3 regions of the Candidatus Symbiopectobacterium sp. NZEC135 genome follow, and region 3 is predicted to be linked to each of the others. Evidence: predicted binding sites of a transcription regulator. Region 3 holds the regulator's gene; each other region holds the start of a gene.
The links. Region 3 encodes Fur, which represses iron uptake genes when iron is present. Its sites were predicted from a motif close to ATAATAATGAGAACNACTATCAA; they were not measured.
Positions count from the first base shown of each region.

Region 1: J5224_RS12890 (TonB-dependent siderophore receptor) is a predicted target of Fur. The motif match lies at 3,449-3,471, and genes of this name have one in related genera.
Region 2: J5224_RS12745 (Nramp family divalent metal transporter) is a predicted target of Fur. The motif match lies at 2,629-2,651, and genes of this name have one in related genera.

Region 1 is NZ_JAGFPF010000022.1:50,078-60,887, reverse strand. It holds gene J5224_RS12915 (Rpn family recombination-promoting nuclease/putative transposase) at 1-315, shown strand, start outside; gene cbpM (chaperone modulator CbpM) at 373-681, opposite strand; gene cbpA (curved DNA-binding protein) at 681-1,601, opposite strand; gene J5224_RS12900 (RNA polymerase sigma factor) at 1,877-2,392, shown strand; gene J5224_RS12895 (FecR family protein) at 2,379-3,353, shown strand; gene J5224_RS12890 (TonB-dependent siderophore receptor) at 3,515-5,956, shown strand; gene J5224_RS12885 (MFS transporter) at 5,962-7,194, shown strand; gene J5224_RS12880 (hypothetical protein) at 7,196-7,642, shown strand; gene J5224_RS12875 (sigma-54-dependent transcriptional regulator) at 7,672-9,033, opposite strand; gene J5224_RS12870 (ATP-binding protein) at 9,023-10,810, opposite strand, start outside.
Region 2 is NZ_JAGFPF010000022.1:25,551-36,360, reverse strand. It holds gene recN (DNA repair protein RecN) at 1-677, opposite strand, end outside; gene nadK (NAD(+) kinase) at 765-1,643, opposite strand; gene grpE (nucleotide exchange factor GrpE) at 1,782-2,369, shown strand; gene J5224_RS12745 (Nramp family divalent metal transporter) at 2,690-3,928, shown strand; gene J5224_RS12740 (iron-containing alcohol dehydrogenase) at 4,090-5,244, shown strand; gene J5224_RS12735 (2-dehydro-3-deoxygalactonokinase) at 5,425-6,441, shown strand; gene J5224_RS12730 (2-dehydro-3-deoxygalactonokinase) at 6,456-7,448, shown strand; gene J5224_RS12725 (MFS transporter) at 7,524-8,831, shown strand; gene J5224_RS12720 (bifunctional 4-hydroxy-2-oxoglutarate aldolase/2-dehydro-3-deoxy-phosphogluconate aldolase) at 8,917-9,585, shown strand; gene J5224_RS12715 (IclR family transcriptional regulator) at 9,722-10,519, shown strand; gene nudK (GDP-mannose pyrophosphatase NudK) at 10,557-10,810, shown strand, end outside.
Region 3 is NZ_JAGFPF010000004.1:79,914-90,723, forward strand. It holds gene J5224_RS04020 (response regulator transcription factor) at 340-954, shown strand; gene pgm (phosphoglucomutase (alpha-D-glucose-1,6-bisphosphate-dependent)) at 1,114-2,757, opposite strand; gene seqA (replication initiation negative regulator SeqA) at 2,797-3,330, opposite strand; gene ybfF (esterase) at 3,676-4,461, shown strand; gene ybfE (LexA regulated protein) at 4,636-4,923, shown strand; gene J5224_RS04045 (methyl-accepting chemotaxis protein) at 4,999-6,675, opposite strand; gene fldA (flavodoxin FldA) at 7,130-7,657, shown strand; gene fur (ferric iron uptake transcriptional regulator) at 7,994-8,440, shown strand; gene glnS (glutamine--tRNA ligase) at 8,520-10,178, opposite strand; gene nagE (N-acetylglucosamine-specific PTS transporter subunit IIBC) at 10,406-10,810, opposite strand, start outside.

The sequences.
Region 1 (10,810 bases), on a different contig from region 3:
GTACAGATGGGTAATACGGCGAATGCCGATACTTATGTGAGGCAACTGGCACAACGGGTGCCGCAACATGGAGATGAACTGATGACCATAGCGGAACAGTTGGAGCAGAAAGGCATCGAGAAAGGCATCGAAAAAGGTATCGAAAAAGGTATCGAAAAAGGCATAGCGCTGGGGGAGGCGCGTGGACTTGAAAAAGGGGAACGCGAAGCCCGATTAAAAATCGCCAGAGCGATGTTGCAGAAAGGAATGGATCACACCATCATCATAGAAATGACCAGTCTTACAGAAGACGACCTGTTGCAACTCCACCATTGATGCACTCTGATGCGTAGCACGTTACTACGATTTTAAACCGTGCTACGCAGTCTGGCCTTATTCGACATGTGTAATAAAGCGGGACAGGCGCTGTTGCAGCCGTCGGTTTTCTTGGCGTAACTGTGCGTTCTCTTCCAGTAATGTCAGAGCTACGGCGATACCGGGCCAATCTAACGCTAACTCCCTTCTTAAACGCAGGGCGCGCTCTACCATCGCGGCTGCACGATCGTCAAATTGCCAGCATGAATGTTCATCTTCATGAGGTTCAATCACCCCCAGGCCAACAATTTCACTCAGTTCGTCTTCCGAAACGCCGGTATGCAGGCAAAACTCAGTAACGGTAAAGGTAATGGTTACTGTAGACATTATGCTTTCCCCCATGTTTTGCGAGGATCAAAGGATGGTTGGGTGTCTGCCAACTGTTGCCACAAGATGCTGGCGCGGTCATCCGGTTTAGGTGGCATCACGATTTTTATTACGGCGTACAAATCGCCGGTATGGTGTTTACCGATAAGCCCCTTACCTTTGATACGTAACCGTTGGCCTGCTTGGCTGCCCGCAGGAATCGTCAGCAGAATGCTCTCTTTCAGCGTCGGTACGGTGACCTTTGCGCCCAGTGCGGCTTCCCAAGGGGCGAGCGGGACAACAATTTCCAAATCGTGGTCCACGATATCGAACAGCGGGTGCGGTGCAATATGAATGACTAACCACAGGTCTCCATTTGGTCCACCTCGTTCGCCCGGCGTTCCCTGGCCTTTAAGGCGAATGCGCTGACCGTTGCCCACGCCTGCCGGTATCTTCACATTGAGCGTTTTGGGAATTTCCTGCTCTACCATGCCGAAGGCGTTATACACCGGTAGCTTGTAACTGATGGTTTGATTGTGCTCGCTAAGGGTTTCTTCGAGGAATACCGCGACTTCGATTTCAATATCATGACCTCGGGTTGCGCGGGATTGCTGTGATTGGCGTGCATGCTGACCAAAGAGAGAGGAGAACAGATCGTCAACGTCTTCAGCCTTATAGCGCTGACCACTTTCCTGCTGTGGCTGCCGGGTGAACTGTGGATCATTACGGTGTTGCCACAGTTGGTCATACTCTGCTCGCCGCTGTTCGTCACTCAGCACTTCCCAGGCTTCAGCCACGGCTTTAAACCGTGCTTCGGCGTCGGGCTCTTTACTGACATCCGGGTGGTATTTGCGGGCCAATCGACGATAGGCGGTCTTGATGGTCTTGAGATCGTCTGTCGATTTTACGCCCATAATGGCGTAATAATCCTTTAATTCCATAACGTAATCTCGCGTCATTCAATCGGTAAGTGGGATTCCTGAGCGTATTTTCACCGCTAAGTGTAGGATAATCCCATGCAATGCATATCTCCACTGCAAGTCACCGTAACGATAACCGTACTAAACGTAATGCATTGATTATCATTTTTATTTGCTGGAAACGGTCGATAACATCAGCAATAATTGCCGTCCGTTCAGCCCATGCTTCCCACGTTGTTGCACAGGATCCTTGCGCGGTTCGGCACTGTTTTTACTACCGTTCGGGGCTCGACGTTATGACCGACAAAAGCAAGGATCTCGCCGCGCTATACCTCACAGAGCATGAACGCCTGGAACGGCAGATCCGGCGTCGGGTGGGGTGCCGTAATATCGCCAGCGACCTGGTGCAGGATATCTTTCTGCGCTTGTGGGAAAAGGCGATTGAGTGGAAAGGCGACTCCGCCGCCTATCTCACCCGCTGTGCGCGTAATGCGGCCATTGACCATTTGCGGGCGGAAAAAACCAAAGCAGACTACCTTCAGGGCGTGCTGCCTGAGCACTACACTGAAGAAGTCGAGTCGCCGCAAGACATTGTGTCCGCACAGCAGAACATCCATCATATTGATGAAATCCTGGCGGCCTTACCGCAAAAAACACGGCATATCTTTTTGCTCAATCGGGTTCATGGTCGCAGTTTCTCGGAAATTGCTGCGGTGATGGGGATTTCATCACGAGCGGTGGCAAAACACATGGCGCGGGCCGTAGCTGCCTGCGAAGCGCGCATAGGAGGCGAGCACGATGACACCGACTGAGGCGCAAATCCGCGAACAAGCGCGCGACTGGTTTATCGCTCTGCGGGATAATTCTTCGCGCGCTCAGCGAATTGCCTGTGACCAGTGGCGACAGAGTAACCCGGCGCACGATGAAGCGTATCGCGCGGTCGAGGCGGTATGGCAGGCAACCGCGGCTCCGGGCAAGCGATTGGCGGAAAAGGAGTCCGATGCGCTGGCAGTTTATCTCACGGCAATCAAGCAGGAAAAACGCCATCAACGCGCCAGACGGTGGCTGGTTTCGGCCAGCGCCTGCTGTGCATTGATGCTGGCGGGAGTGCTTTGGCTGGAAAACCCTTACTGGATGCAGGATGTTACGGCAAGCCACGTGGCGAGCAAAGGCGAACGTCGAGACATAACGCTGGCAGATGGCTCGCGGGTATTGCTGGATGCGGATAGCGCGTTCAACGTTGACGTTACGCCGCAAGGGCGGCGCGTCCACTTGCTGCGCGGTGCCGCTTTTTTTGATGTCACGCCGTCGCAGACGCCCTTTGTGGTGGCGACGGCGGCGGGTGATGTGCGGGTGCTTGGTACCCAATTTGATGTGCGTTTGATGGATGATTCTGCTCTGGTGACCCTGGCAAAAGGAAGTGTCGCGGTGACAGCGGGTGGGTCTGTGACTCCCACTCTGCTTAAACCCGGACAGCAGGTATGGTTTAGCGCCAGCGGAACCCATGCACCTGTCAGTGTTAATGTTGCAGACGAAATGGCGTGGCGCGAAGGACGTTATGTGTTTTATCGTGCTCTGCTGGCTGATGTGGTGCGTGAGGTGGAACGCTACCGTCCCGGGCGTATTCTCATCCCGTCATCGGCGTTGGCTAATCAAACGGTGACTGGCAGCTTTTCGCTGGTGGATAGCGATGCGGCGTTGGCATCGTTGCAGGCCAGTGTCGGGTTTCAGATGCGCAAAGTCACTGAACGGCTGGTGATTCTCTCTCCATAAAAATAATATATTTTACAATGTGTTGTGATTTTTTGATTAAAAAATTCATTTTCAGGGTTCAGTGATCCGTTTTCTCATTCGTGAACGTAGTGAGAGTGCAAATGATAATTACTATTATTAACGTGCTCGCAGTTCATGACACGAGATGAGGATCTCTTCTAATGAAACAAAAAAGAGCACACCAGGCAGGCTACGTATTCGCCACCCTTTTATTGACCAGCTTTAGTGGTGCGCACAGCGCCGCAGCGCCGGTTGAACAGCAAGCCACGCAGCAATTCAGCTTCAATCTTCCGGCGAAACCCGTCACTCAGGCGGTGAACGACATTGGCCGTATCACTGGCCTGTCCGTTGTTTTCCGTGAAGAGCCGGAAATGGCCACCATTGGTAAACCCGTGCGTGGCACGCTGAGCACTGAGCAGGCGTTGGCAACCCTGCTCAATGGCACCGGGCTGGGCTACCGCTTTAGTAATGCAACCACGGTACAAATTTATGTATTGCCTCCGTCAGCGAGGACTGCATCAGGGGGAACGCCCGACACCATGGTGGTTCAGGCGCAGGGAAATAGCCGACTGGGCCCGGTGGTGGGTTATGTTGCCAGCAACAGTACCTCTGGTACCAAAACCAACACCCCGCTGATGAGAACGCCGCAGTCGGTCAGCGTGATCACCCGCGAACAGGCTGACGCGCAGGGCGCGCAAAGCTTGGTGCAGGCATTGCGCTATTCATCGGGCGTGGCGGCAGAAGTTCGCGGCTCGGCATCGCGTTATGATTTGCCTTATGTTCGTGGTTTCGGTTCTCCGACCGACAGCAACCAGTATCTTGATGGCTTGCGCTTACTGCGCGGCGGCGGTTATGCCATTCCGCAGATTGAAACCTATGGTATTGAGCGCATCGAATTCCTCAAAGGTCCGTCGTCCACGCTGTATGGTGGTGTGACGCCTGGCGGGTTGATCAATGCGATTTCCAAGGTACCGACCAGCGAACCGCAGCACGCGGTTGAGATGCTCTACGGCAGCCATAACCGGATGCAACTTGGTATGGATTCCGCCGGGCCGCTCAACGATGACCGCTCGTTGCTCTATCGCGTTGTCGCGCTTGGCCGGAAATCTGACACGCAGGTAGTGAATACCAAAGAAGAACGCGTCTATGTCGCTCCCTCTCTGACCTGGATCCCCGATACCGATACTTCATTCACGCTCAACATGAGTTATCAGCACGATCCTGAAGGGGGATACTACGGTGTGTTGCCCACGGTCGGTTCACTGTGGCCCAGCCCGGCAGGGCAAATCCCCCGTAATTTCAACGACGGCGATCCGGCGTTTGATCAGTTCGATCGTAAGCAGATCATGGTGGGGTATCAGTTTGAGCACCGCATCAATGACACCTGGAGCGTGCGCCACAATTTCCGCTATCTCGATCACTCAACGGTGAGCAAGAGCGTAGGGACGTCCAGCATGGGGGCCGATGGACATACCATCTCGCGTTACGCGCTGGGAACGGATGAAACGCTGCGCGGTCTGACATCCGATCTGCAACTTCAGGCTGAATTTGATACCGGGCGTTTATATCACACGGCTTTATTCGGTTTTGATTATCAGCAATCTGACTGGACGCAAATTCGGGATTACGGCGGCGCACCTTCCATTGATTTCCTGAACCCGGTGTATGGCGTAGCGACTAACCTGACGCTGGCGCGCATCACCAACCAGAAGCAGCACACCAATCAGGCGGGTTTTTACGCGCAGGATCAGATCGATCTCGATCGTTGGACGCTGGTGGGCGGCATGCGCTATGACACTATTCGAACCAGAACCGATAACCGACTGAATGATACCCGTAGCGTGCAAGATGACGACGCGGTAAGCGGTAAGCTCGGGCTGATTTACAACTTTGACATGGGGATTGCGCCTTATGTCAGCTACTCCACATCATTCCTGCCGGTCAATGGTACTGATGCAAGCGGCAGCGCCTTTAAGCCGACTACAGCGAAGCAGCGCGAAGTGGGGGTAAAATACCAACCTACGCATTTTAATGCGCTGTTTACGCTTGCCTACTTTGATATTACACAAAGTAACGTCGTGACCTCCGCCAACCCATACACCACTTACCAAACCGGGGAACAGCGTTCACGCGGCGTTGAGTTTGAAAGCAAGATGGCGGTTACGGACAACATCAATGTGACCAGTGCCTTGACCTACACCAACGCCGAAGTGGTTAAAGGATTAGGGGTCGATGTCGGGCAGGCACCTATTGGTATTCCTGATTACACCGCTTCGCTGTGGGCCGATTATCGCTTCCGCTCCGGCGTGCTGGAGGGGATTACCCTGGGCAGCGGCGTGCGCTATGTCGGCAGCACGGTGGGGGGATATTCGCCTAACGTTTATACCGCCAACGCCACGCGATTGGATGCGCCGAGTTACACCGTGTTCGATGCGTCAGTCAGTTACGATTTCGGCAAAAGATCGCCAACGCTCAACGGGTTAAGTGGCAAGGTCAGCGTCAATAACCTGTTCGATAAACGCTATGTGACGTGCCTGTCCAATAACTTCTGTAACTACGGCAACGATCGGGTGGTGTATGCCTCACTGGCTTATCGCTGGTGATGCCAATGGAACAAGCAATACGGTCCGACACGCAAGCACCGCGCATGCGTGAGCAGCTAGCCACGCTACTGGGCATTAGCGCGCTGTACATCGGCTTCGGCATGACCATGGGGCTCATTCAGGGTGGCTTCCCTGCCATTATGCGTGCGCAGGGCATCAGTCTGGGAGCCGCCGGGTGGCTCTATGCGCTCTATCTGCCGTTGGGCGTCGCCTTTTTGTGGGCACCGCTGGTGGATCGCTGGCGCCCGCCGTTATTGCCGCCTCGACTGGCGTGGATTGTACCGATGCAAGTGCTGGCGGCATTGACGGTAGCTATGGTGGCGCTGCTGGAAGGCGCAGCCATGGGGATTCTGTTCTCGATGGGGCTCTTTGTGGCGTTCACCATGGCAACCATGGATATTGCATTGGACGGGTTGGCGGTAGAGCGCATTCATCCAGCCTGGCGACCGCGTGCAGCGGCCTGCAAACTGGGAGCATTATCGACAGGTGCCATGATTGGCGGCGGTGCTTTTGTCGCGTTGTTTCACACCTATGGCTGGAAGGCGATCTTCCTGTGCTATGCGGCCTCTCTTTTACTGCTGGTATTACCGGTGCTGCTGTTAATGAAAGAGGTACCGCATGTTGGCCAACCGAACGTTGGGCGGCGGGACGCGGCGAGCCTGAGTGCGTTGCTGCGTAACCCCGTACAGCGCAAGCGACTTACTCTCTTGACGTTAGCGTGCTGCGTTATCTTTCCGATTGCGGGACTGAATCGCCTGATGCTGCTCGATCTCAATGTGCCGATAGCGCAGATCGGTGGGATCGTCGGCACGCTTGGCCCCATCACCATGCTGATCACTGCGGTTATCTCTATGCCGTTAATGCGCCGCTGCGGGCTTTCCGGTGCACTGATGGCGTTCACCGTGCTGGCCTTGCTGGCATTGGCCGCGATGATAACCGGTTTTGTTCGGGTGCAGTCGTGGCTCGCCATGTCGGGAGCGATAGCGGTGGGGGCGGCGGTGAGCGGCATTTTTGTGGTGCTGAGTGCCAGAATATTGGGGTGGTCACGCGGGGCGCAACCCGCTACCGATTACGCGGCTTTTTACGGCGTAGGACGGTTTGCCAGCACGCTGGCTACCATTGCAGGGGCGCAAATGGTGAGCTGGATTAGCTGGCCCTGGTTCTACGCATCGGGTGCGCTGGCACTACTGATTATTACGGGGCTATTGCGTGCCCCCATGGCAGAAAAGGATGAATAACATGAACCAACAACATCATTATTCCGGTGAGCCACTGGACAGTGAAATTTTCGACAGTTCGCGCTGGCCCGTGGTCTTCCTGCGCTTTCCCGCATTGGAGATGCCGAATCGCACCGACAGGTTACTGGCGGGATTGACGCACATTCTGACACAGCAGCGGCGCGTGGCGTTGGTGTGGATTCCAGCAAGGCATGGTCATGAGAGAGAACCCCATGAACAAGAGAAGCAGGCATCGCGATGGATGAAGCAATATAAAAATGAACTGCGGGATTACTGCGCGGGTTATGTGTATTTGACCTGTGAGCCTGAAGTGCGTGAGAGCCTGAGCGCCATGTTTCCCAAAGTGAAAAAGATCCTGCCGTTTCCCAAAACGCTGGCAGACGATATGGAGGACGCTTATCGAAAAGCGACGGCGTTTCTTGCGCTGGATGGGGCCGTGATGGAGTAAGTGCACGACCAGTCGCATTACGGATGCATTTAAGCACCTGTTTCTTTGCTTATGCCCGCATTGCCCAAGCGGCGACTCAACGCACTTTGCGTTATCCCGAGCAGTTTGGCTGCGGCACTCTGGTTGTTATTGGTGCGAATAAGTGCCTCATGGATCAACTGCTCTGTGATTTCTCTAATGGTGGGTAAATTCGCTGGAAAGGTAATCCGTTCACTGTGCGGTAGCGGTTGAGTTTGTTCTAGCGCCTTAAAAAAAGGCGCGAGGGACAGTTCCTGACCGTTGCTGATCCCTGCGGCGGTAAAAGTTAACGATTTTAATTCGGCAATATTTCCGGGGAAGGCGTAATGCTCCAGTCGGCTCGCGAGATCGTGGGGCAGCGCGAGGTAATCCCGCCCCAACGCCTGGCAGGCCATCTCATTAAAATGCTGCAATAACAGGCCAATATCAGCGGTCCGTTCCCTGAGCGGCGGTAGCCTTATGCGCTGTGGTTGCAGGCAGTAAAGCAATCCGTGGGAGAAATTCTTTTGCTCGAGCTGTTCCAGCGGCACCGTGGTACTAAACAATAACCGGCATTTGAGCGCAGTTTCCCGCAGCGAGCCTTGCGGAAAATAGCGTTTGCGCTGGCACAACTGCGTGAACACCCTTTGGGTTTCCTCATTTGCCAGCGCGAGATGTTCAAGCAGCAAAAAACCTGAGCCTGCCATATCGAGCAAGCCCGCTTGATGGGCAACCCCAAACAGTTTTTGCTCTAACATCTGTGGGGTGATATCGGCCACTGACAGCGTTAACAAGGGTAATTCTGGACAAACCTGTTGTTGCAGCGCTTCCGCAAACAGATGTTTACCTGTACCTATTTCACCTTCTATTAAGATAGGCTCGCGGCTATCGTGCAACGCGGCAGCGAAAGTAAAGCAGTCGTGCATTTTGATGTCAGTGGTGAGGATTCGGTCAAACGCACTCAGATTCATGCGATTAAAGAACCCCTCTTTAATTTGATGGTAACGCCGTTCCAGCCCAATCATCTCCATGGCGCGGCGCACGCCTATCAGTAACTGATCGGTTGAACTGGTTTTGGTAATAAAATCATAGGCACCTTGCTTCATGCACGCTACCGCGATGTCGGTTTCATTGAGTCCTGTCAATACGATCACTCGCACATAGGGAGCATGCTCGCGAATATCTCTTAGCAATTGCCGACCATCAAGGGCGGGCATATTGAGATCGAGTAGCACCAACGCAATATCCAAATCATTGATCAGTTGCAAAGCCTGGCGGCTATTTTCACAGGTGTAGGTCCTGGCCTCGGGAATATGCCGATTGAGCAACATATCGATGGTACGCAGCCAGCGGGTTTCATCATCGATAACGAGAATATTGCGACTAAGCTTCATTGCATATTCCTAATAAAATTTTCATTTCGGTGCCAATATTGGGTTGCGAATGGATAAGCCACTGGGCACCGTGTTCGATAAGAATTTTATTGGTGGTCGAAAGCCCAAGCCCTGTTCCCCCTTGCTCGCGACGGGTGGTGAAAAAGGGTTCGCGAATACGTGCCTGAATGTGAGGCTGCATACCACAGCCATTATCGATGACCTTAAGGTATACACGTCCCTCTTCGATCCCGGTTTCAATCGTCAGCAGGGGATGGATTTTGTCCATCGCCAGACAGGCATTCTGAATCAAATTAATAAGCACCAATTGGAGTTGCAGCTCGTCCCCTTTAACCGCCGGAAGGCGAGGATGGAGTGAGAGCTGCAACTGCAACCGTTTGACATTGTTATGGGTTAACCGCAGCGCAGTTTCAACAATGTGATTGAGTGCGACAGGTTTAACATTGCTGAGACCATAGCGTGAGAAATGTTTGAGATCGTGAATGATACAGCCAATGCGCTGGGCCGATTCCTGCACCGATTGGCTGGTATAATTGAGTTTCTCAAGTCCCTGTTGCAGCGCCTGTGGCTGCGAAGTCGTGGACGGCAATGCCCGTTTCAGATCGTCGATAATATCCTGCATCAGACTCATTGATTGATTGATGAGCCCCACGGGATTATTAATTTCGTGGGCGATGCCCGTCGTTAATTCCCCAAGGGATGCCAGGCGGCTGGAGAGTTCGCTCACCTGTTTCAACTCAAAGGGTTCGGTATAGTCTTCGATAAATAAGGTGATCATATTGCTGGAGATCAGGTATAAATTCAGTTTCCAGCGTTTATTGTCGAGCGAGAATTCGATTAATTGTGATTCTTCACCATTGAATCCTGACTGGATAAGCGGTGTGAGTGCGACCTTTGGATATGCCTGTTCAAGCCTTTCTGGTGCTAACAGCCACTGATATTTACCGTTTTGCCAGATTATTTTCAAGTGTTGATCTAGCAGGATAACGCCGCAGGGAAGACCGTCTAATACCGAATGGAATTGGGCCGATACGCGGTTAATTTCCGCCTCGGCTTTTTGTCGTTGGTGGAGTTCCTGTTTAAGGGATTGGGTTTTTTGTTTGAGCACCAGACTGATATAAAGCGTGATTAACAAGCCAATGCTGGAAATGATGGCAGCAAATAATGCCCATTGGAAAAAATCGTTACGGACTTTCCCTAATTCAATTTTTTCCTTACCGAAGCCGACCCATTTATAAATCAAATCATCGAAGTAACCACCGTGGTAATTCTGCTCAAGAACGTCACTTACCGCTTTGGAGAACTGGGGGTCCTTTTCGGACATGACTAAATAAAATTGACTAAGAAATAACGGATTACTCGCTGTTTTAGTCATCGGGAACTGTTGCAACAAGCGGCGGGCACAGTAGAACTCTGCCAGTACAAAGTCCACTTTACCGGCGGATAACAGCTCAAATCCCTGCTCATTGGTGACGACAGGCACAAGGGTAAAATCCTGCGGATTAGCCTTAAGATACATCTCTACCGAAGAAGCTTGTTTAATGGCTACGCGCTTTTTGTACAGCGCGGCCCACGAGTCTGCCTGGCCTGCGCTACGCAGGTTATAGGCACTGATGTAGGTAGGCAATAGCGGTAGCGCTGTGTTGAGCGCAAAGCTTTCTCCAGCGGGCAAATCAATCACGGCTAATTGGCGCGAATTATGGGTTACGGAATACAGGGTTTGCTCGAGCGTTTGGCGATTGATAATTAAATTGTATTGCAACTTTTGGGCAATTTG
Region 2 (10,810 bases), on a different contig from region 3:
AGTGACAGCAGTTGTCCGCTGTTAGCCAGCCGTTTGTATTCGACGTCAATTTGTTCGTATTCGCCGGGCTGAGGGGAAAATTCTTTCAGCTCCTTGAGCTGGTATTGCAGCAGTTCACGGCGTGCTTCACGTTCGATGTTCGCTTGTTGCAGCTGTGCCAGATCGCGGCAGCTTTGGTGCCACTGTTGCCAGATTTGTTGCATGGCAGCAAGCAGTTGCGGTTCGTCGGCATAGGCATCCAGCAGATGACGTTGGTGTTCAGGTTTGAGCAACAACTGGTGAGCGTGCTGCCCGTGCAGTTGGATCAGGTGTTGGCCGAGCTCACGCAACTGCGATAATGGCACGGCGGTGCCATTGATAAACCCGCGTGAACGTCCATCTGCACTGATCACCCGTCGCAGCAGGCACTCGTTGCTGTCATCCAGTTGGTTTTGCTCCAGCCATGCCCGTGCCGCAGGTGTGTCGCTGAGAGCGAAACGGGCACAGATATCAGCGCGCTGTGCGCCGGGACGCACCATGCTGGCGTCAGAGCGGTTGCCCAAACACAGGCCCAGTGCGTCAATCGCGATGGATTTGCCCGCGCCGGTTTCACCGGTGATAACGCTCATACCTGATTGAAAATCAATTTCTAACTCACGCACGATAGCGAAATGACTGATAGTGAGTTGCGCCAGCATGAATCACCTTCCTGTATGTAACAACAGACTGTAATTGCATACAGTATAATGCCGTTTTTTAACCAGTAAAGTGGCCAGCGCGAAATTTTAAAATAATTTTTTTGACCACCCCAGCTTTGTGCTTAGCGTATTGAAATAGCTGTAATTTTCTGGATGTATCAAATTCAGCGAGTATTGGCTGCGGGTAATCAGTACCTCTTCCCCTTCCTGTACCGGCAGGGTTATCTGGCTGTCACAGCTCAGCTCCAGATCGTGAGTGATATGGGAAAACTTCAGGCGGATGGTGCTGCTGCTATTTATCACCAGTGGGCGCGCTGAAAGCGTATGGGGAAACATCGGCACCAGCGCGATGGCATCCAGTGTTGGTGTCAGGATGGGGCCGCCACCGGAAAGTGAGTACGCGGTGGAACCGGTAGGCGTTGAGATAATCAGGCCGTCCGAGCGTTGGGAAAACGCGAAGCGATCGTCGATATAGACTTCGAATTCAATCATATGGGCGACTTTCCCGGGGTGCAGTACCACCTCGTTGATCGCCGTGCTGGTGCTGTCGGGCTGATCGCGGCGGCAAACGTGCGCCTCCAGCATAAAGCGCCGCTCACTCAGGTAGCGCCCTTCCAGCACCTCGGTAAGCTGTTGTTGTGCCTGATCGGGATCGAGATCGGTCAGGAAGCCGAGATTTCCGCGGTTGACGCCAATCACATCAATGTCATAGCGAGAGAGTACGCGAGCGGCGCCTAACATGTTGCCATCGCCGCCTACCACTACGGCTAAATCGGCTTGCATGCCGATCTCCGCCAGACTGCCGGTCAGCGCGTCGGGCAAGTTTAGCTCGTGGGCGATATGCTGCTCGAGCATCACTTGGTAGCCCTCGCCGTGCAGCCAGTGATACAACATTTCATGCGTCGCCAGTGCCGTGGGGTGGCGCGGGTGGCCCACAATGCCAATGCAATTGAACTGTTTCGTCATCGTTATGCTTTTCCTTACCCTGAGCCGCCCGGTATCACGAAATCTGTCGGTATATGTGACTACTTCTCTTGAATCCCCGGTTTTCATCCCCATAATAAGCGAACAAGCGAGATGAATGCTAAAACCGCGGAGAATTTCATGAGTAGTAAAGAACAGAAGTCGCCTGACGAGCAAGTCGTAGATCAAATGGAAGCGGCACAGGGGCAACATGCGGAAGTGGAACCTGCAACGACAGACGTCGCCGATCCGCGTGATGAACGTATTGCCGAATTGGAAGCGCAACTGAACGAACTACAGCAGCGTGAGCGCGATACCGTGCTGCGCGCGCGTGCCGAAACGGACAATATCCGCCGTCGCGCTGAAATGGATGTGGAAAAAGCGCACAAGTTTGCGCTGGAAAAATTTGCGGGTGAAATGCTGCCGGTGATTGATAACCTCGAGCGTTCACTGGATGCTGCCGATCGCAGCAATGAGTCCCTTGCCTCATTGATTGAGGGCGTGGAACTGACGCTGAAATCGCTGCTGGATGCCGTTCGTAAGTTTGGTATCGAAGTGGTGGGTGACGTGAACGTGCCGTTTAACCCGGAAGTGCACCAGGCCATGACCATGCTGGAGTCGGCCGACCATGCGCCTAATTCCGTAATGATGGTGATGCAAAAAGGTTACACCCTGAACGGCCGCTTGCTGCGTCCCGCCATGGTTGCCGTTTCCAAAGCGAAGGGCTGATTTCCCTGAGCGACCCGCGCGTGCCGTGAAGGCAGGCGTAACAAATTGAAATCAATAAAAACCCCAAGTGACTTTACCTTGGGGTTTTTTGTTTATATTTTGTTAACAATATGGCACGGATCACATTTACAACGATGCGCGCGTGTTGGGGCGGTGATAGTAGAGAGGTCATCGTGAACCTATCAGGCGAAACGTATGTCCCTGCTAACGGTGTTGGTTTTAGCTATTGCAGCAATCTGTTTTACCGTTCTACATGCGCTTGATAATCATTATCATTCATGACAGAGTAAACCATTATAGAGGTAATAAAGGGTCATTGTATGCCGGGGAGCCGAGTGATAGAGACTGCCAGCCGCACGTCAAGGAAGCTTAAACTTTCCCTGATGGGGCCAGCATTTATAGCGGCGATTGGCTATATCGATCCGGGTAATTTCGCCACCAATATTCAATCAGGGGCAGCCTACGGCTATCAATTGCTGTGGGTGGTGGTATGGGCCAACCTGATGGCGATGCTGATCCAACTGCTTTCTGCCAAGCTGGGGATTGCCACCGGAAAAAATCTGGCTGAGCACATTCGCGATCGTTTCCCTCGCCCTGCGGTGTGGGCCTATTGGGTGCAGGCGGAGATTATCGCCATGGCAACCGATTTGGCCGAGTTTATCGGTGCTGCTATCGGCTTTAAGTTGCTGTTAGGGGTTTCGCTGCTTGAGGGCGCGATTCTTACCGGTATTGCAACTTTCCTGATTTTGGCACTGCAACAGCGCGGGCAAAAGCCGCTGGAGATGATTATCGGCGGGCTGCTGCTGTTCGTCGCTGCCGCGTACATTGTCGAACTGATCTTCTCGCGTCCTGAAATGGCCTCGCTGGTGCGTGGCATGGCGGTGCCGCAGTTGCCTACCTCGGACGCGGTGCTGCTGGCCGCTGGGGTGTTGGGGGCCACCATCATGCCCCATGTGATTTACCTGCACTCTTCATTGACCCAGCAGGGGGAAGACCACACCCGTGCCGAACGCTATGCTGCGACCAAAATCGACGTGGCAGTGGCGATGACCATTGCCGGATTCGTCAACCTGGCAATGATGGCGACCGCGGCGGCAGCGTTCCATTTTAGCGGCAATCAGGATATCGCCGATCTGGAGCGTGCTTATCTCACCCTCGATCCACTGTTAGGGAAGGCAGCTGCGACCATTTTCGGTTTAAGTCTGGTGGCTGCGGGGCTCTCTTCTACCGTCGTGGGGACGCTGGCGGGCCAAGTGGTGATGCAAGGGTTTATCCGTTTCCATATTCCCCTGTGGGTGCGGCGCACGGTCACTATGCTGCCTTCGTTTATTGTGATTATGTCCGGCATGGAACCCACTCGCGTGTTGGTGCTGAGTCAGGTGCTGCTCAGTTTCGGCATCGCGTTGGCATTGGTACCTTTGCTGGCGTTTACCGGAAATCGAGCGTTGATGGGAGGCATGGTCAACGGTCGTTGGGTACAGAATGCTGGTAATGTAATTGTTTTTGTTGTGGTTTCTCTCAATGCTTATCTGCTGATCAGCACGTTTATCCTTAGCTGATACAGCGCACTATTTCTCACGTCTAACGGATTGTTGTCACAATAAATGTGATGGCAGTCCATTTTTTTTACCAAAAGGCTGGCGCTCATTTTTCCTCCTCTCTATTATCTGGATCATTAATACGAACAGCGTTCGCATATGCGAACAAAAAGAGGTGAGAGATGCCAGTTTTTGATTACAGTAATCCCGTCAAATTTCATTTTGGGTTAGGACGACACAAGCAAGTGGGTGACATTGCCCGTCCTTACGGTAAAAAGGCGCTGCTGGTAGCGTCAGACAGCTCCAAACCCACCGGGCAGTTGCAGGCGGTGCAACAGTCACTAACAGAAGCGGGTGTCGCGTTTGCGGTTTACGATCGCTTTATGCAGAACCCGCTGTCTACGCTGGTGGCAGAAGGAGCGCAGGTCGCGATCAATGAAGGGTGCGATCTGGTGATCGGTCTCGGCGGCGGCAGCGCGATGGACATGGCGAAAGGGATTGCCTTTTCTGCGGTCAATGAAGGTAGCATCTGGGATTACGTGTTTGGTCGTAAAATCGGCACCCGCGCGTTGCCGATCATCCTTATCCCAACGACCGCAGGCACCGGCAGTGAAGCTAACCGCACCGCGGTATTCACCAACCCGGAAACCAATGACAAGAAAGGCTTGGTGAATCCGCTCATCTACCCGAAGGCAGCCATTATCGATCCTGAATTGATGTTGACCCTGCCAAAACGCGTGATCGCCGGGCCGGGAGCCGATGTGCTGTTCCATGCGCTGGAATCTTACATTTCCAAGAATGCCACGCCGTTCAGCGAAATGCTGTCCCTGCGTGCGATTGAGCTGATCGCACAGAACCTGCCGTTGGTCTATGAAGATGTCACCAACGTGGCCGCCTGGGAGAACGTTACGCTGGCCAGTTCGTTGGCGGGCATGGCGATTGACTGCGCGGGCACCACACTGCCGCACGCGTTGCAGCACCCCATGGGCGGCCTGCTGGACGTGGTGCATGCGGAGGGTATCGCGGCGATTTATAAACCCTTTATGGAATATACCTGGCCTGCGGCGCCCGAGAAATTTGCTGCTATCGCTAAAGCCATGGGGGTAGATACGCGCGACATGAGTCAGGAGCAGGCGGCGGAAAGCAGCGTGGCGGCGGTTCATCAATTCCTGACCGGCATTAATATGGTGCCTACGCTGACGCAATTGGGCGTTAAAGAAGAGCACTTTGATTGGTTGATTAATAATGTATTAACCACCATGAAAGTGGTGCTGTCGAATAATCCACGTGTACCAGACGGAGAAAAGATTCGGGAAATTTATCAGGGCTGCTTGTAATTCTGTGTGCGTTATCCACCAGGGATAAACGCTTATTTATCGGGTGCGTAGTGAATTAATATCTATTTGCACCAGACAATAAAAAGCTATTCCGCCTGACGAGATTTTTTCGTCAGCGGACTTTTGTACCCTATTTTTGATGCCCGTTATAAATGTTATGACAATAAGAGGCTAACGATTATGTTTGTGGTTATTGATTGTGGTTCTACCAATACCCGCCTTTATCTGATCAACGATCAGGCGGTAATCAGTAAAAATGAAATTCCCGTCGGGGTAAACAGCACGGCAGCGACCGGTAATAATGCCGCGTTGAAAGAGGGCATTGCTGCCGGTTTCCAACAGTTGTTGGTGCAGGAAAACCTGACGCTCAACGATGTGCGTTTTGCCATCGCCTCGGGAATGATCACCTCTAACCTGGGTCTGGTGGAGATCCCGCACCTGACCGCGCCGGTCAATATTGACTCACTTGCCACCTTTGCCCGCCAATATCGCGATCCGGCGATTTTCCCGGTTGATATTCCGGTGGTGTTCATTCCCGGTATTAAAAATGCGCCAGGTAAGGGGGGCTGGGAAGGGATTGCGTCGCTGGATTTAATGCGTGGTGAAGAAACCCAGGCGATTGGCGTGCTGAGCCGCCATAAGCCCGCGCTGCCGTGCACCATTATTGAGCTGGGATCGACCACCAAGTTGATTCACATTGATGCGCAAGGAAGACTGGCGGGCAGCATGACCTCGCTGAGCGGTCAGGTGTATGCCGCTATTCTGAAAGAGACCTTTATTGGTTCCAGCGTCAAAAGTGCTGAGCCCCAACCTGACTGCTTCTCTGAGCAGATTGCCGATGCAGCCTACCGCAGCGTGCAGCAAAGCGGCCTGTTACGCACCATTCTGCTGACCCGCTTTATTCAATTCTCACTGGATACCCAACCGGCGGAACGCAAGCTGTTTTGCGAAGCGGCGATGGCGGCTGACGACATGAAACTGTTTGCCGATGCCCAGCAGCAAGGATTTGACCTGAACGGTGAGGTGATTTTTGTCGGCAACGCGCAGCGCTGCCATATCTACCAGCACATGATGAAAAACGTACTCGGTCTGACGCGTCCGGCGACGCTTATCACCGCACGGGACGAAATTGACCGGCTGGTAGTGGAAGGGGCTGGCTATATCGCCGCTCGCGTTGATCTGGGGCAACAGGGCTGAGACAGGAGAGAAACATGTATTCCGTTACCATCGATACCGGCACCACCAACACGCGCGTTTTTGTCTGGCAGGACAATCGCATTATTGCTGAAGCCAGCCAGGCAGTTGGCGTGCGCGACACCGCCATCACTGGCAGCAAAGAAACCTTGACGCGGGGCGTACAGGCGGCGGTTCAGGCTGCGCTGGCACAGGCGGCGTTACCGCCAGGGGCCAACGTGACCTACTTGTCTGCGGGCATGATAACCTCCAATGTCGGCCTGTGTGAGATCCCACACGTTGTGGCTCCTGCGGGTATTAACGAATTGGCGGCAGGCATGGTGCAGCAGGTCATTCCTGAAGTGAGCGATCAGCCGATCTGGTTTGTTCCTGGCATTCGCAACAACGACGGTGCGATTGCGCCGGAAAACGTTGAAAAAATGGATGTGATGCGCGGTGAGGAAGTGGAAACCATCGGAGCCATCGCCGCGTTGGATATTCACGGTCCGGCACTGATTATCCAGCCAGGCTCGCATTCCAAATTTATTAAAGTCGATGCGGATAACCGCATTGAAGGCTGCGTAACGACGATTGCCGGTGAGTTATTGGATGTCATTACGCAACGCACTATTCTGGCCAGCTCGCTGAAACACCAGTTTGCTAATGAAGTGGAAGCGCAGTATCTGCTGCAAGGGGCACGTGATTGTGCCGCCGTCGGTCTGGCGCGCAGCTGCTTCTCGGTGCGCATTCTCGATATGTTCGCTGCACTGAGTGATAACCAAAAGGCGAACTATTTGCTCGGTGCGGTATTGCAAACGGATATTCTCGCGATCAAAAACAGCAAGGCGCTGAATATCTCCCCGGATGCCACGTTAGTGATTTGCGGCAAGAAAATATTAAAGAACGCTTTTGAAATATTAATTAAGGATGATGCCTTTTTTACCGGCGACGTGGTGGTGATTGATGATAATCAGCCTTCGCTGTCTGGCTTAGGTGCATTGGAAATTGCCCGGGTCAGAAAAATTATTTAACGAACATTCCGCCTGTTAGCAGGCAGGTAATGTCATTACCTCTTACCCTACAGGTATTATTATAGGAACATCACGATGAGTACTCTGGTTAATACCGATGCCGCGAGTAAAAAAATTGGCAAGAAACGGTGGTTTGTCGTTTTCTTGTTATTAATTGGCGGCATTATCAATTATCTCGATCGCGCTGCATTATCCATTGCCGCCCCCGATATGATGAAAGATCTGCATTTGACCAATACCGATATTGGTTTGATGGGGTCCGTGTTTGCACTGATTTACGCCATGTGCCAACTGCCTTCCGGCTGGCTGGTCGATAAATTTGGTCCGAAGAAAGTCTACAGTTGGGCAATCGGCCTGTGGAGTGGCGCCACCATGCTGACGGGTGCCTGTAGCAACCTCACCACGCTGTTGTTTGCACGCGGCATCTTGGGCATTACGGAAGCGCCGTGCTGGCCGGGTGCAGCGAAAATCACCGCCTCTTGGTTCCCGAAAAAGGAACGCGCCCTGGCAACAGGCTTCTGGGATGCGGCATCCAAATGGGGCCCGGCCATTGCTCCACCGATTCTGGTTGCCATCATTGTCCCGTTCGGCTGGCGTGCGCTGTTCTTTATCGCCGGTGGTATTGGTCTGATCTTCGTGGTGTTATTCATTTTTGCTTACCATCAGCCGGAAAAGCATCCGACGCTGAGCAAAGAAGAGCTGGATTACATTAAAGAAGGTGGCGGCGGTACCGCAGAAAAGCTGGGCAACAGCGAAGTCACCATTAGCTGGGGCGGGTTGTTCAAGTACAAATGCGTGTGGGGCATGATTCTGGGCTGGTTCTGCTATGTGTGGATGATGAATATTTTCACCACCTTCCTGCCGCTCTATTTGATGAAAACCCAGAACATCGAACTCAAAGCGTTGGGCATTTACGCCAGTATCCCTTACTTCGGCGGTATCGTTGGGGCGATTGGCGGCGGGTATCTTTCCAAATGGTTGATGGATCGGGAAATCTTTAGTGATTCACTGGTTGCCAAACGCGTCACCATCAGCGTCTCCGCGCTGTTGGCTGGTGTTGCCGTGGTGGCAATTCCGTTCGCGACCAGCCTGACCGGTACGCTGGCTCTGCTGGTGATTGCCATGGCGCTGCTCTCGGCGCTCTCTGCAACCGGCTGGGCGTTACCGGGTGATGTCGCGCCGGCATCCATGGTGGCGTCCGTAGGCAGTATCCAGAATTTCGGCGGTTACTTCGCCGGTTCACTCTCACCGTTGGTGACCGGCATGATCGCCGATGCTACCGGTTCTTACACCATGGCGTTTGTCAGCGGCGGGATCATCGCTGGCTGTGCCGCCCTGTGCTACTGGTTCATCGTCAGAAAACCGATCGTCGCTAACGCATGATCGCAGTGGAGGCGGCCTCGCGCCGCCTTTTTCGCCGTTTGTAGCAGTCGATTTAATAGTTAATTAAAGGGTTATGAGGTTATCAATGATTAAGCACCGAGTGATTCACGCCATAGAAGAAACGGGCATTATCGCGATTGTCAGAGGGACAAAACCCGAGGAGGTGATCCCCGTGGCACGCGCGCTCTACGATGGCGGCGTGCGCGTGTTGGAAGTGACCTGCAACACGTCAGGTTATCTGCGCAGTATTGAAGCGCTCACGGTGGAATTGGGCGACAAAATGTGGATCGGTGCGGGAACCGTGATCAATCCGGTCATGGCGCAGTTGGTGATGGATGCCGGAGCCAATTTTGTGTTGGCACCGGATTTTAATCCGCAGGTGGTCAGCATGGTGCATGAAAAGCAGAAGCTGATGATCCCCGCCGTCGTTACGCCGTCTGAAATCTTGCAGGCGTGTCGTATGGGCGTCGATTTGCTTAAGCTGTTTCCGGCTAACGGTTTGGGCGTCAACTACCTGAAAGAGTTGCAGGGGCCGCTTAACAATCTCTCGATCATTCCTGTTGGCGGCGTGACGCTAAATAACGTCGCAGACTTTGCACAGGCGGGCGCATTTGCCGTTGGGGTGGGCAGCGAGCTGATCAATAAAACGTTAGTGGCCGAGCAAGCATGGCAACAGTTAACCGAGCTGGCGCAGACCTTTATTACGCGTTTTCGGGAAAATAAAAAGCCGGATGACGTTTGTTACCCTCTCTGATTGACTCTCCTCTTCCGATAAAGGCTGCCTGCCGCACTATCAACGCGGGTTGCCCTTATCGGGCACTTTTATTTTTTCTTACCGCTATGGTTATCTTGTATAATCCCGCGCAAGCGAATGCATGGGGATGGATGGCGTGGAAAAAATCAATCGCTCGGTGGCCAGAGCGCTGGATATGCTGGAGTTGGTCGCAGGAACGCGGGATGAGTTAACCATAACGGAAATCAGTACTCAGTTAGGCATACCGAAAAGCACCACCTTCGATATTATTTATACGCTGGTGGATAAAGGCTATCTTGAAATCGCCAATCCCCGTGTCAAATCTTTCCGTCTGGGGCTTAAATTGTTCCAGACCGGTGCGGTTTATCTCGATCAAACGCCGTTTCATGAAGCCGCACGCTCGGTGCTGGAAGAGTTGGCTGCCAGCGCGCAGGAAACCTCGTTCCTGGCAATGGAAAACGACGGTATGCTGGTCTATCTGGATAAAGTGGAGAGTGCTGCATCAGTACGTACCTCTGCGCGCATCGGTTCCAATAACCCACTTTATTGCACTGGCCTTGGCAAAGCGCTGCTGGCGACCATGCCGGATGAACAAGTCAAAGCCATTCTCGATAAAACCGGCGGTTTGCAGCCGATTACCCCCTTCACCGTGACGGATGAAGCGCGTTTTTTCGGCGTGCTGAACGAAGCGCGCCAGCGCGGCTACGTGATTGACGATCGTGAACATAACGCGGAAGTCTTTTGTGTCGCAGCCCCTATTTATAACGCTCGGGGTAAGGTGCAAGCGGCGCTGAGTATTGCCAGCCTGTTTTCCAAAGTAAAAGATAACCCTGAGCGTATTGCTGAGCTGGGTTCGCTGATCTCAACGGCGGCGCTCACGCTATCGCGCCGTATCGGTTTTCGCGGTGAACATCTGTATCAGGAGTTTCGTTAAGTCAGCCGCGTGTTTTCCCGCGTGATGGAGTGTTGTGATGTCGTCTCCCATAAAGCTTATTGAAAAGAAACTGCTGTCCGATAACTGGTATGTGCTGCACAACTACACGTTCGATCTGCAACGTAAACAGGGCGGTGTGGTGCGACAGCGGCGCGAAGTTTATGACAAAGGCGACGGTGCCACCATTCTGCTCTATAACCGGGATAAAAAGACGGTAGTGCTGACGCGCCAATTTCGTATCCCGACGTACCTCAACGGTAATGAGAGCGGCATGCTGTTGGAAACTTGTGC
Region 3 (10,810 bases):
AAAATGATTACTATTCAAATGTTTTGCTACGGATATCGCACGATTACAATGAGTGAGATTTCAAAAGATAACATTTACACAACGACTAAACAAAAAAAATGGACATTGGAGAAAACCATGCTATTAAATATTAAGACGAATCATTGTAGGCCAAGAGGAAGATTAATCTGTAAACATAGATATCCATAAAACCAGATAATAAAATAATCACAATAAAGTTTTCACATCAATCATTTATTAACTCAGCATCGATGGATGTATTCACCCTACATAGCATCCAGGTGCATTTGCCCATGCAGACATTTTTTCGGGAACAACCGGTTAAATAGGTACTAGACGATGGAAAGAACTGTTGTGCTCCTTCATTTTGATCGCTATTTTACTGTCGGCCTTGGACACCTCATCCATCAATGGTTCCATACCCAAAAACTTGAGGTCAATATTCAACACAGCGCTGAGCAGCTTGAACAAGCGGATATTATTTTCACTACAGCGACAGAGCATACACCGCGCTGGTGGCGTCAATTTCGCCGCAAACGACGTGCTACCTTACTTTTCTTGCTGGTAAAGCAGAAAAACACGCTCTGCTGTGGTTACGAAGACGGACAATTGGCGCTAAGCGATCCACCAGAAACGCTGTCCACGTTGCTAAATACCTTCGTTGCCGACCCTTCATCGTCTGGGATTCCATCCCACGTACAGCGATATAATATCGTGCAGTGCCTCAGTCCACGCGAGCGGGAGGTATTATGGGGCTACAAACAGGGGTTAAGTAACAGTAAAATCAGTGAATTATCAGGAATATCCATTAAAGCTATCAGCGCATACCGTAATCACGCGATGCAAAAGCTAATGCTGAAAAACCATGCAGATCTTCACGAGTGGTTACACAGTATCGCCGCCGAGAACCTTTCCTGTTATTTCAAGCAGAAAAAAGAAAGGGTGAAACGGTGAACAACGCAGCAAAACCCACTGGCATGGCGATAGCATCCGCCACCTATCTGACAACAGTACTCGTAAAAACAGATCAAGATTAAATAACAAAGGACGCACAGTGCGTCCTTTGTTTCTCTTCCTCAGCGGCCCCCTAAAGACGGCGAACTGATGGAGCGCTTATTTGGCATTTGCCAGCACAGCGCTGACAATATCTACCGCTTCTTTCTCAATCCGCGCGCGATGCTCCGCGCCCAGGAAACTTTCGCAGTAAATCTTGTAGGCTTCTTCCGTGCCCGACGGACGCGCCGCAAACCAGCCGTTATCCGTCATCACTTTCAACCCGCCAATAGAGGCACCATTACCCGGTGCAGCCGTCAAACGTGCCGTGATCGGATCGCCAGCCAACGTACTGGCGGCAACTTGTTCCGGTGATAACCGCGACAGTGCCGCTTTTTGCGCGTGCGTTGCAGAGGCTTGAATACGGTTGTAGCTCGGCGCACCAAAACGGGCCGCCAGCGCATCATAATGTTGCTGCGGATTTTTACCAGTTACCGCAGTGATCTCAGCCGCCAACAGGCACATGATGATGCCATCTTTATCCGTTGACCATGGCGTGCCATCGAAGCGCAAGAAGGATGCCCCTGCGCTCTCTTCACCACCAAAACCGAAGCTGCCATCGAATAAACCATCAACAAACCATTTGAACCCTACCGGTACTTCCACCAGTTTACGTCCTAGATCGGCCACCACACGGTCAATCATGGCGCTGGAAACCAACGTTTTGCCGACAGCAACAGAGTGTCCCCACTGCGGACGATGACGGAACAGGTAGTCGATAGCAACCGCAAGGTAGTGATTCGGGTTCATCAGGCCGGCGGGCGTCACAATGCCGTGGCGGTCATAATCCGGATCGTTGGCGAAAGCCAGATCGAATTTATCACGCAGCGCCAGTAATCCCGCCATCGCTGACTCTGAAGAACAGTCCATACGAATAACGCCGTCATGATCCAAGGTCATAAAGCGGAACGTCTGATCGACCGCATCGTTGACTAAGCGTAAATTCAACTGGTAGTGCTCTGCGATGCGCTGCCAGTAGGCAATGCCCGAACCGCCCAACGGATCGACACCCAGAGTCAACCCTGCTTTCTGAATGGCAGGGATATCCACGACCTCACGCAATCCCTCGACATAAGGTTGCACCAGGTCTTGCTCGTGCACATGACCACTCTGCCAGGCTTTATCCAGCGTCAGGCGTTTCACTGCTTTTAAGCCATCGGCTAACAGGGCGTTGGCACGTTTTTCAATAACGCTGGTGACGTTGGTATCAGCAGGCCCGCCGTTAGGCGGATTATATTTGATACCGCCATCTTCCGGCGGATTGTGAGACGGCGTAATTACAATCCCATCGGCCTGCGCATGGCCTTTGCGGTTATGCACCAGAATGGCATTGGAAATAGCAGGCGTCGGTGTAAAGCCGTTGTCCTGCTGCACCACCACTTCAACACCGTTCGCTGCCAGCACTTCCAGCACCGAGATAAAGGCCGGTTCCGACAGCGCATGGGTGTCTTTACCGACAAAACAGGGGCCGGTGATCCCTTGCTTTTGGCGCTCTTCAGCAATCGCCTGAGCGATAGCCAAAATATGCGCCTCATTAAAACTGTGGCGCGCCGCGCTGCCGCGGTGGCCTGATGTGCCGAACTTCACGGCATGTGCGGCATTATCCACATCGGGGCGTAATACATAATACTGTGACGTTAATTGCGCCACATTAATCAAATCACTTTGCCGGGTGGGTTGTCCGGCTCTGGGGTGATTAGCCATTGGCGTTCTCCCTGACGCTATTCGTTAAGACGCTGTTTGCTAAATAGTACCGCACACTTTTTCGACAAGTTCCGAGGGGAACTGCATCGATTGCATGATTTGTTCAACCATGCTGCGTTTGCGATCCGTATTGGTATTGGTGATGACCCAGTAAGGCGTGCCCTGAATATGCTTGGGTTTGGTATGGACGCCATGCTGAAGCAGTGTGTGTTCGTCGCCAGCAAAATAAACGCGCGTGCGGCCATGAAGCTGCTCGGTTGCCGCAGAAAAGGCGTTCGGTTCGAGGCAATATAAGGTGGAGAGCACCAGCATAAAGCGATTGATGGCTTTACTTTGCGCGGCGTATTCATCGGACAACAACAGTTCACGCACCGCCCTTACACCATCACGCGGTTTTGTGGCGACGCTAACTGGCGCCTGCGCTTTCGTTGTGGTTGTTTCAGAAGCGGCAACAACCTGTCCTGCCCGGAAATTCAACATGCGACGCAGAATATCCGAGGCGCTTTCACCAATGTGCTGCGTGTGGCTGGCAATATAACGATACAGCTCTTCGTCGACCTCAATAGTTTTCATCTTTATCCAGTACTGTTTTTTACTCTAATTAATCGGCAAGAAGTATATAGGCGAATCAATACCACCGAACAGCGGCATAACACAAACAATATCGAAAGTCAGACGATCCCCCATCTGCTCCCTCGCCCCATTACCTGTAACCTGCAAAGCATATACCCTAAATAATTCGAGTTGCGGGAAGGCGGCAATCGAATGAATCCCGATGAGCTTACTCAGGTAAGTGATTCGGGTGAATGAGTGCAGCCAACGCACCAGCAACTTGAAGTATGACGGGTATAGTCTTCATTTTCCACAGGGCAACATCATCGACAGCAGTCATGATACCCTAAGCACCTGTGTCTCTGAATGAACTTCACCATGAAATTGAATTATCGCCTGCAAAATGCGCAACACCCCACGCATGCGCTGCCTATCGTATTGATTCACGGTCTGTTTGGTAACCTGGATAACCTGGGTATTCTGGCGCGTGACCTGCAAAAGCAGCACGATGTCATTCAGATCGATTTACGCAACCACGGATTATCACCGCGTACGCCGGAAATGAACTACCCGGCCATGGCTGGCGATGTGAAAGCATTACTGGATGCATTAACCATCGATAACGCCATTATCATCGGACACTCCATGGGGGGAAAAACCGCCATGGCGTTAAGCGCACAGATCCCTGACCGCATTGAGAAAATCGTCACCATTGATATTGCGCCGGTGGATTACCAACTGCGTCGCCACGATGACGTTTTTGCAGCACTGCGTGCGGTTAGTGCGGCAGGCGTCACCACGCGTACCGACGCCGCTGCCATCATGCGTCATCACCTAAAGGAAGAGGGCGTGGTACAATTTCTACTGAAATCCTTTGCGCAGGGGGAGTGGCGCTTTAATGTCCCGGTGCTGTGGGAGCAGTATGAACACATCGTCGGCTGGGAAACCGTACCCGCCTGGCGCAAGCCCATCCTGTTCATTCGCGGTGCATTATCCCCTTATCTGGACGACCGCTATCGGGAAACGCTTTTACAGCAGTTTCCCAATGCTAAGGCACACGTGATTGCAGGCAGCGGCCACTGGGTTCATGCAGAAAAACCCGATGCGGTTCTGCGCGCCATTCACCGTTTTCTTGAAGAGCCCCCCGCATAATCCGTAACGATTGGCGGCAGTTACCCATTGTCGCCGCCAGCCTCGCTGGGGTATGATGGCGCCCGCAGTAGAGGGACGGCTGAATCAGCCTTATGCACCGTAACCACATCATCAAAATGTCACGCTTAACCGATGCGTGCATTTTGGTCAGACTTCCTTGCAGCAGCACTACCTATGGCAAAAGAACAAACGGACCGTACCACGTTGGATCTGTTCGCGGATGAACGTCGGCCTGGTCGTCCCAAAACCAATCCGCTTTCACGCGACGAGCAGCTTCGCATTAACAAGCGCAATCAATTGCGTCGTGACAAAGTGCGGGGCTTGCGCCGCATCGAATTGAAAATTAATGAAGACGCCGTGGAAGTACTCAATAGCCTGGCTGAAATGCAGAATATCAGCCGTAGTGAACTCATTGAACGCATGTTGCTGGCGCAACTGGCGGGCAAAGACCTTTCATCCTGATACGTTGATTTCCGGCGTCATCCATGACGCCCTATCTTCCTCCCTGGTAACGACATTGATGGGTAAACCGCTCGGTTAAAATTGTTCCCAGTTATCGTTTTCCGGTGGCAGTGCCTTTTTGGCAACAGTACTACTGCCGGCGCGCGCCAAGGCGGCAACCGGCACCACAGCAGGAGCGGCAACGGGCACGACGGACTCAGACAGTTGGAACACCGCCACAGTCTGGTTAAGCACCGCGGCCTGCTCTTCCAACGACCGCGCTGCCGCAGACGCCTGTTCCACCAATGCCGCATTCTGCTGCGTCACGCTGTCCATTTCCGCCACCGCTTGTCCAACCTGTGCAATACCCTTGCTTTGCTCGCCGGAAGCGGAGGCAATTTCCCCCATGATATCCGTCACATTGGTCACGGCACGCACAATGTCACTCATGGTAACCCCCGCATCTTCAACCAGCTGCGAGCCAGTACCAACACAGTGTGCGGATTCGGCGATCAATCCTTCTATCTCTTTTGCCGCCTGCGCGCTGCGTTGTGCCAAGCTACGCACCTCACCGGCAACCACGGCAAAACCGCGCCCTTGTTCACCCGCTCGTGCGGCTTCAACCGCGGCGTTAAGTGCCAGAATGTTAGTCTGGAACGCAATACCGTTGATCACCGTGGTGATCTCAGCAATGCGTTTTGAACTTCCCGAAATCTCCGCCATGGTTTTCACCACGTTATCGACGATCTCCCCCCCTTTTCGCGCTGTATTGGATGCTTGCAACGCCAATTGGCTCGCGTGATTGGCATTTTCCGCATTCTGTTTAACGGTTGCCGTCAGCTGCTCCATGCTAGCCGCTGTCTCTTCCAGTGCAGAAGCCTGATGTTCAGTACGCGATGAGAGGTCGTTATTACCGGAAGCAATTTCAGAGGCTCCGAGGTAGATGGCATCCGTACTGGAGCGGATCGTACTGACAGTCTTCGCCAGGCTGGTTTGCATATCCCGTAGTAACGGCAACAAGCGCCCCACGCAGTTACGACCAAAATCATGAATCGGTTTGCCGAGTTGTCCTGAAGCGATTGCACTGAAGTGTTCGCGTAACGTATCGAGTGGTTTAACCAAACAGGCCACCAGATAGCGATCGGTGAAGAACAGCAGCAGCAACCCTACAACCAGTCCTGTCAGCAAAATGTTTTGGCCAATGGCGGTGATTTGCTGAAAACGCTCGCCAGCTGCGGCGAATTTTTCGGAACCAGCCTTATTAAAAGCATTGACCGAGGCGCCAAATTGACGACTGAGCGCCGGCACCGTTTCCTTGGCATAGCGTTGATATTCATCCAAGGCGTTGGTCTGCGCCTTTTGAAACATCGGATCAACGCCCTGGGTAATCAGGTTACCCCAATCGCGCACCACTGCCTCAGCCAGCGCGGCATCCAGCCCCGCATGATCGATACTGCTAAAGGTAGCCAAGTCGGATTTCAGATTATTCAATGCCGTCAATGCTGACGCCTGTTCTTTATCCGCCAGCGTGTTTTCACCAGTGCGACGCCAATCCACCACACGTGCTAAACGGGTCACCATACGAAAGTATTGATCGTTGCCCTGATTGACTAAATTCATGTTATGAACCAGTAAGGTGCTAGTCTGTGAAGTTGTGGTCATCTCCTTGAAGGAGAAAATGGTGTAGACGGAAACACCGCCCCACAGCACACAGAAAACCCCTAAAACCCATAACATTGCCGTTCTGATGGCGATGTTTCTCAAGAATTGCATAAGCAAGCTCCAGATATAAAATAACGTGCGGTAGGGTTATTATTTTTAAAAAAATCATCAGGTTTGAAACAATCCCCAAAGGGGAAAACGCGCGATGCCTTACGCCTACAAGCACACGGCGAACCTTCTAGTTTCATCGTCAATATTAAAAGAATATTTAGTAGTTTCCCTCCGTGATCTACAGCACGCTGTCACTAAAAAATAGTGATTAGTGATATTTTTCACAAAGATAGGGCAATGGGTGCTAACTATGTCGCCGCTAAAGTAATTAAAGAAACTGGCGATATGGCAAAAAAGAACTATCCGATAAATACCCTTGTTTAATAGCGGTTATTTCCACTTTTGGCCAGGGGAAAGATACAAGTTTCTCCCACCCCCAGCGTCTGATACTATTACTTGATATGTAGGTGATAAACCGCACCATACCATTAAGAATAAAGAGGTTATTTTATCCATGGCACTCATAGGCATTTTCTTTGGCAGTGACACCGGCAATACCGAAAACATTGCCAAGACAATCCAACAGCAACTGGGCAGTGATGTTGCAGAGGTTCATGACATCGCCAAAAGCAGCAAAGAAGATATCGAAGCGTTTGATATCCTGCTGCTTGGCATTCCGACTTGGTACTATGGTGAGGCCCAGTGTGACTGGGACGATTTCTTTCCGACACTAGAAGAAATTGATTTCAATGGAAAAATTGTTGCCCTGTTTGGCTGTGGCGACCAGGAAGACTACGCAGAATACTTTTGTGACGCGATGGGAACGCTGCGCGATATCATTGAACCGCGCGGGGCAACGATTGTCGGCAACTGGTCAACCGAAGGTTACTATTTTGAAGCGTCTAAAGGGCTGGCAGACGATAACCACTTCATCGGTCTGGCTATTGATGAAGATCGTCAACCTGAACTGACCGGTGAACGCGTGAGTGCCTGGGTCAAACAAATCAGCGAAGAACTCAACCTGAAAGCGCTGGTGGGTTGATCGCCCCCTGTTTTACACAGAAGCCCTGACAGCAATGTCAGGGCTTTATTAATAGATAAAACCGATTAAATTAATAGAAACATTTTTTTAACTTCCCGGTCTAAGCCTGTACAATAGTACCCATCGGTTTTGTACGTTTATCAATTTTCTCCATTTTACAACAAGAGATTGCGCGCGAATGCACACTTTCTTTATGGAGACGGTATTGTTAACATCCCATGGTTTTCATTTTTAATGCGCGGTTCTATAATTGAGACGCCATTACAATTTTTGAGCCGACCGATGTCATAGGCTTAATTGCCCCCATCGACGAGAAAGCAACAGGACTAAACCCGCATGACTGACAATAACACCGCATTAAAGAAGGCCGGCTTGAAAGTCACTCTGCCAAGACTGAAGATTCTGGAAGTGTTGCAGGATCCGGAGTGTCATCACGTCAGCGCGGAAGATTTGTATAAAAAACTGATAGATATGGGCGAAGAAATCGGTCTGGCGACCGTTTATCGCGTGCTTAACCAGTTTGATGATGCCGGTATTGTCACCCGTCATAATTTTGAAGGTGGTAAGTCAGTGTTCGAGCTGACACAACAACACCATCATGACCATCTTATTTGCCTGGATTGCGGACGCGTTATTGAATTCCGTGATGAATCTATCGAAGTGCGTCAGCGCGAAATCGCAGACAGACACGGTATTAAACTGACTAACCACAGTTTGTACTTGTATGGCCATTGCAGTACGGGCGACTGCCGCGAAGAAGAAACGCTCCACGACCCGAAATAAGCCAGGCTTTGTTCTGATTGATGCCGTAAAAAAACCGCCCAAAAAACAGGCGGTTTTTTCATTTCAGTCAGCGTTGGCCTCAACCAACCCAAGTATCACGCAGACCTACCGTACGGTTAAACACCAGATGTGTTTCGCTTGAATAACGGCGATCGGCACAGAAATATCCTTCGCGTTCAAACTGATACGCTTTTTCCACTTCTGCTTTTACCAAACTCGGCTCAACAAAGCCCTGAGCCACTTTTAGCGAATCCGGGTTAATCGTTGCAAGGAAGTCATCCGCAGCGCCTGGATTTGGCACGCTGAATAGACGATCGTAAAGGCGGAATTCAGCTGGCAGCGCATGTGCGGCAGAAACCCAATGGATAACCCCCTTCACTTTACGCCCGTCAGCCGGGTCTTTACTCAAGGTTTCGGCATCATAGGTGCAATATAGCGCGGTGATAACACCCTGTTCATCTTTCTCAACGCGTTCCGCCTTGATGACATACGCATTGCGCAAGCGCACTTCTTTACCCAGCACCAGACGCTTGTACTGTTTGTTCGCTTCTTCACGGAAATCGGCACGATCGATATAAATCTCACGGCTGAACGGCACCTGACGCGTGCCCATTTCCGGCTGATTCGGGTGATTTGGCATGGAAACCCACTCTTCGTGGCCTTCTGGCAGGTTCTCGATAATCACTTTTACCGGATCCAACACCGCCATGGCGCGCGGTGCATGCTCATTCAGGTCATCACGAATACAGGATTCCAACGCCGCCATTTCGACATTATTGTCCTGTTTGGTCACGCCGATACGACGACAGAATTCGCGCACGGAAGCGGCAGTGTAACCACGGCGACGCAGGCCGGAGATAGTCGGCATGCGGGGATCGTCCCACCCTTCAACCACTTTTTCAGTCACCAACTGATTCAGTTTGCGTTTAGACATCACCGCATATTCCAGATTCAAGCGCGAGAATTCATACTGGCGCGGATGACAAGGAATGGTGATATTGTCCAACACCCAATCATACAGGCGTCGGTTGTCCTGGAACTCCAGCGTGCACAGTGAGTGCGTAATCCCTTCCAGCGCATCGGAAATGCAATGCGTGAAATCGTACATAGGATAGATGCACCATTTTTTCCCGGTCTGATGATGTTCGGCGAATTTGATACGGTACAGCACAGGATCGCGCATCACGATGAACGGTGATGCCATATCAATCTTGGCGCGCAGACACGCAGTGCCCTCAGCGAAGCCACCATTACGCATTTTTTCAAACAGGTTCAGGTTTTCCTGAACGCTGCGATCGCGGTAAGGACTGTTTTTACCGGGAGAGGTCAGCGTGCCACGGTATTCGCGGATCTGCTCGGCAGAGAGTTCGTCCACATAGGCCAGCCCTTTACCAATCAGTTCGACCGCGTACAGATGCAACTGGTCAAAATAATCAGAAGAATAGCGAATATCACCGCTCCAGGAGAACCCTAACCATTGCACATCCCGCTTGATGGACTCAACATACTCGATATCCTCTTTCACCGGGTTGGTGTCATCAAAACGCAGATTACACTGACCGTTGTAATCTTTCGCCACCCCGAAATTGAGGCAAATGGACTTGGCATGGCCGATATGCAAGTAGCCATTGGGTTCCGGCGGAAAACGGGTTTGTACCAGGCTGTGTTTTCCAGACGCCAGATCTTCATCAATGATCTGACGGATAAAATTGGTTGGGCGGGCTTCTGCCTCACTCATGCTTGATTCCTCGATGCAAAACGACACATAACCCGCAATGATCCAACAAGCTACGGCAGGACACAACTGTTACTTGCACTAAATCTTATGAATTACACAGAAAGAAGCAAAACGGCTGATGATTACGCATGAGGTAACCGAAAGCGGGCGGATGGTAATACCAACAGCGATAAAAAATGCGGCGTCAGGAATGCCCCACGCCGCACCATTCAACAACGACACTACCCTTATTGCTGGTTTTGAATATCCTTTAAGGCCGTGGCGATGGCTTCTGCCTGCGTCCCCACGACAATTTGTACATTCTGTTTATTCAAGCGGATAACCCCCGCCGCGCCCAAGCGTTTTGCCTGGGCTTCGTCCACGTGCGCAGAATCCACCACATTCAGCCGCAGACGCGTGATACAAGCATCGATCCCGACCAGATTGGCCTTACCGCCCAGCGCCGCCAAATATCCCTGGGCCAGAGACGTCGTATCATTCACCTTCTTTTCGGCAACGCTTTGATTTAACGTAAAACCATCGGCTTCACTGCCGTCAACCGACTGCTCGCGCCCCGGCGTCAGCAAGTTGAAACGTTTGATGGTGAAACGGAACGTCACATAGTAGATAACAAAGAACACTAGCCCTTGCGG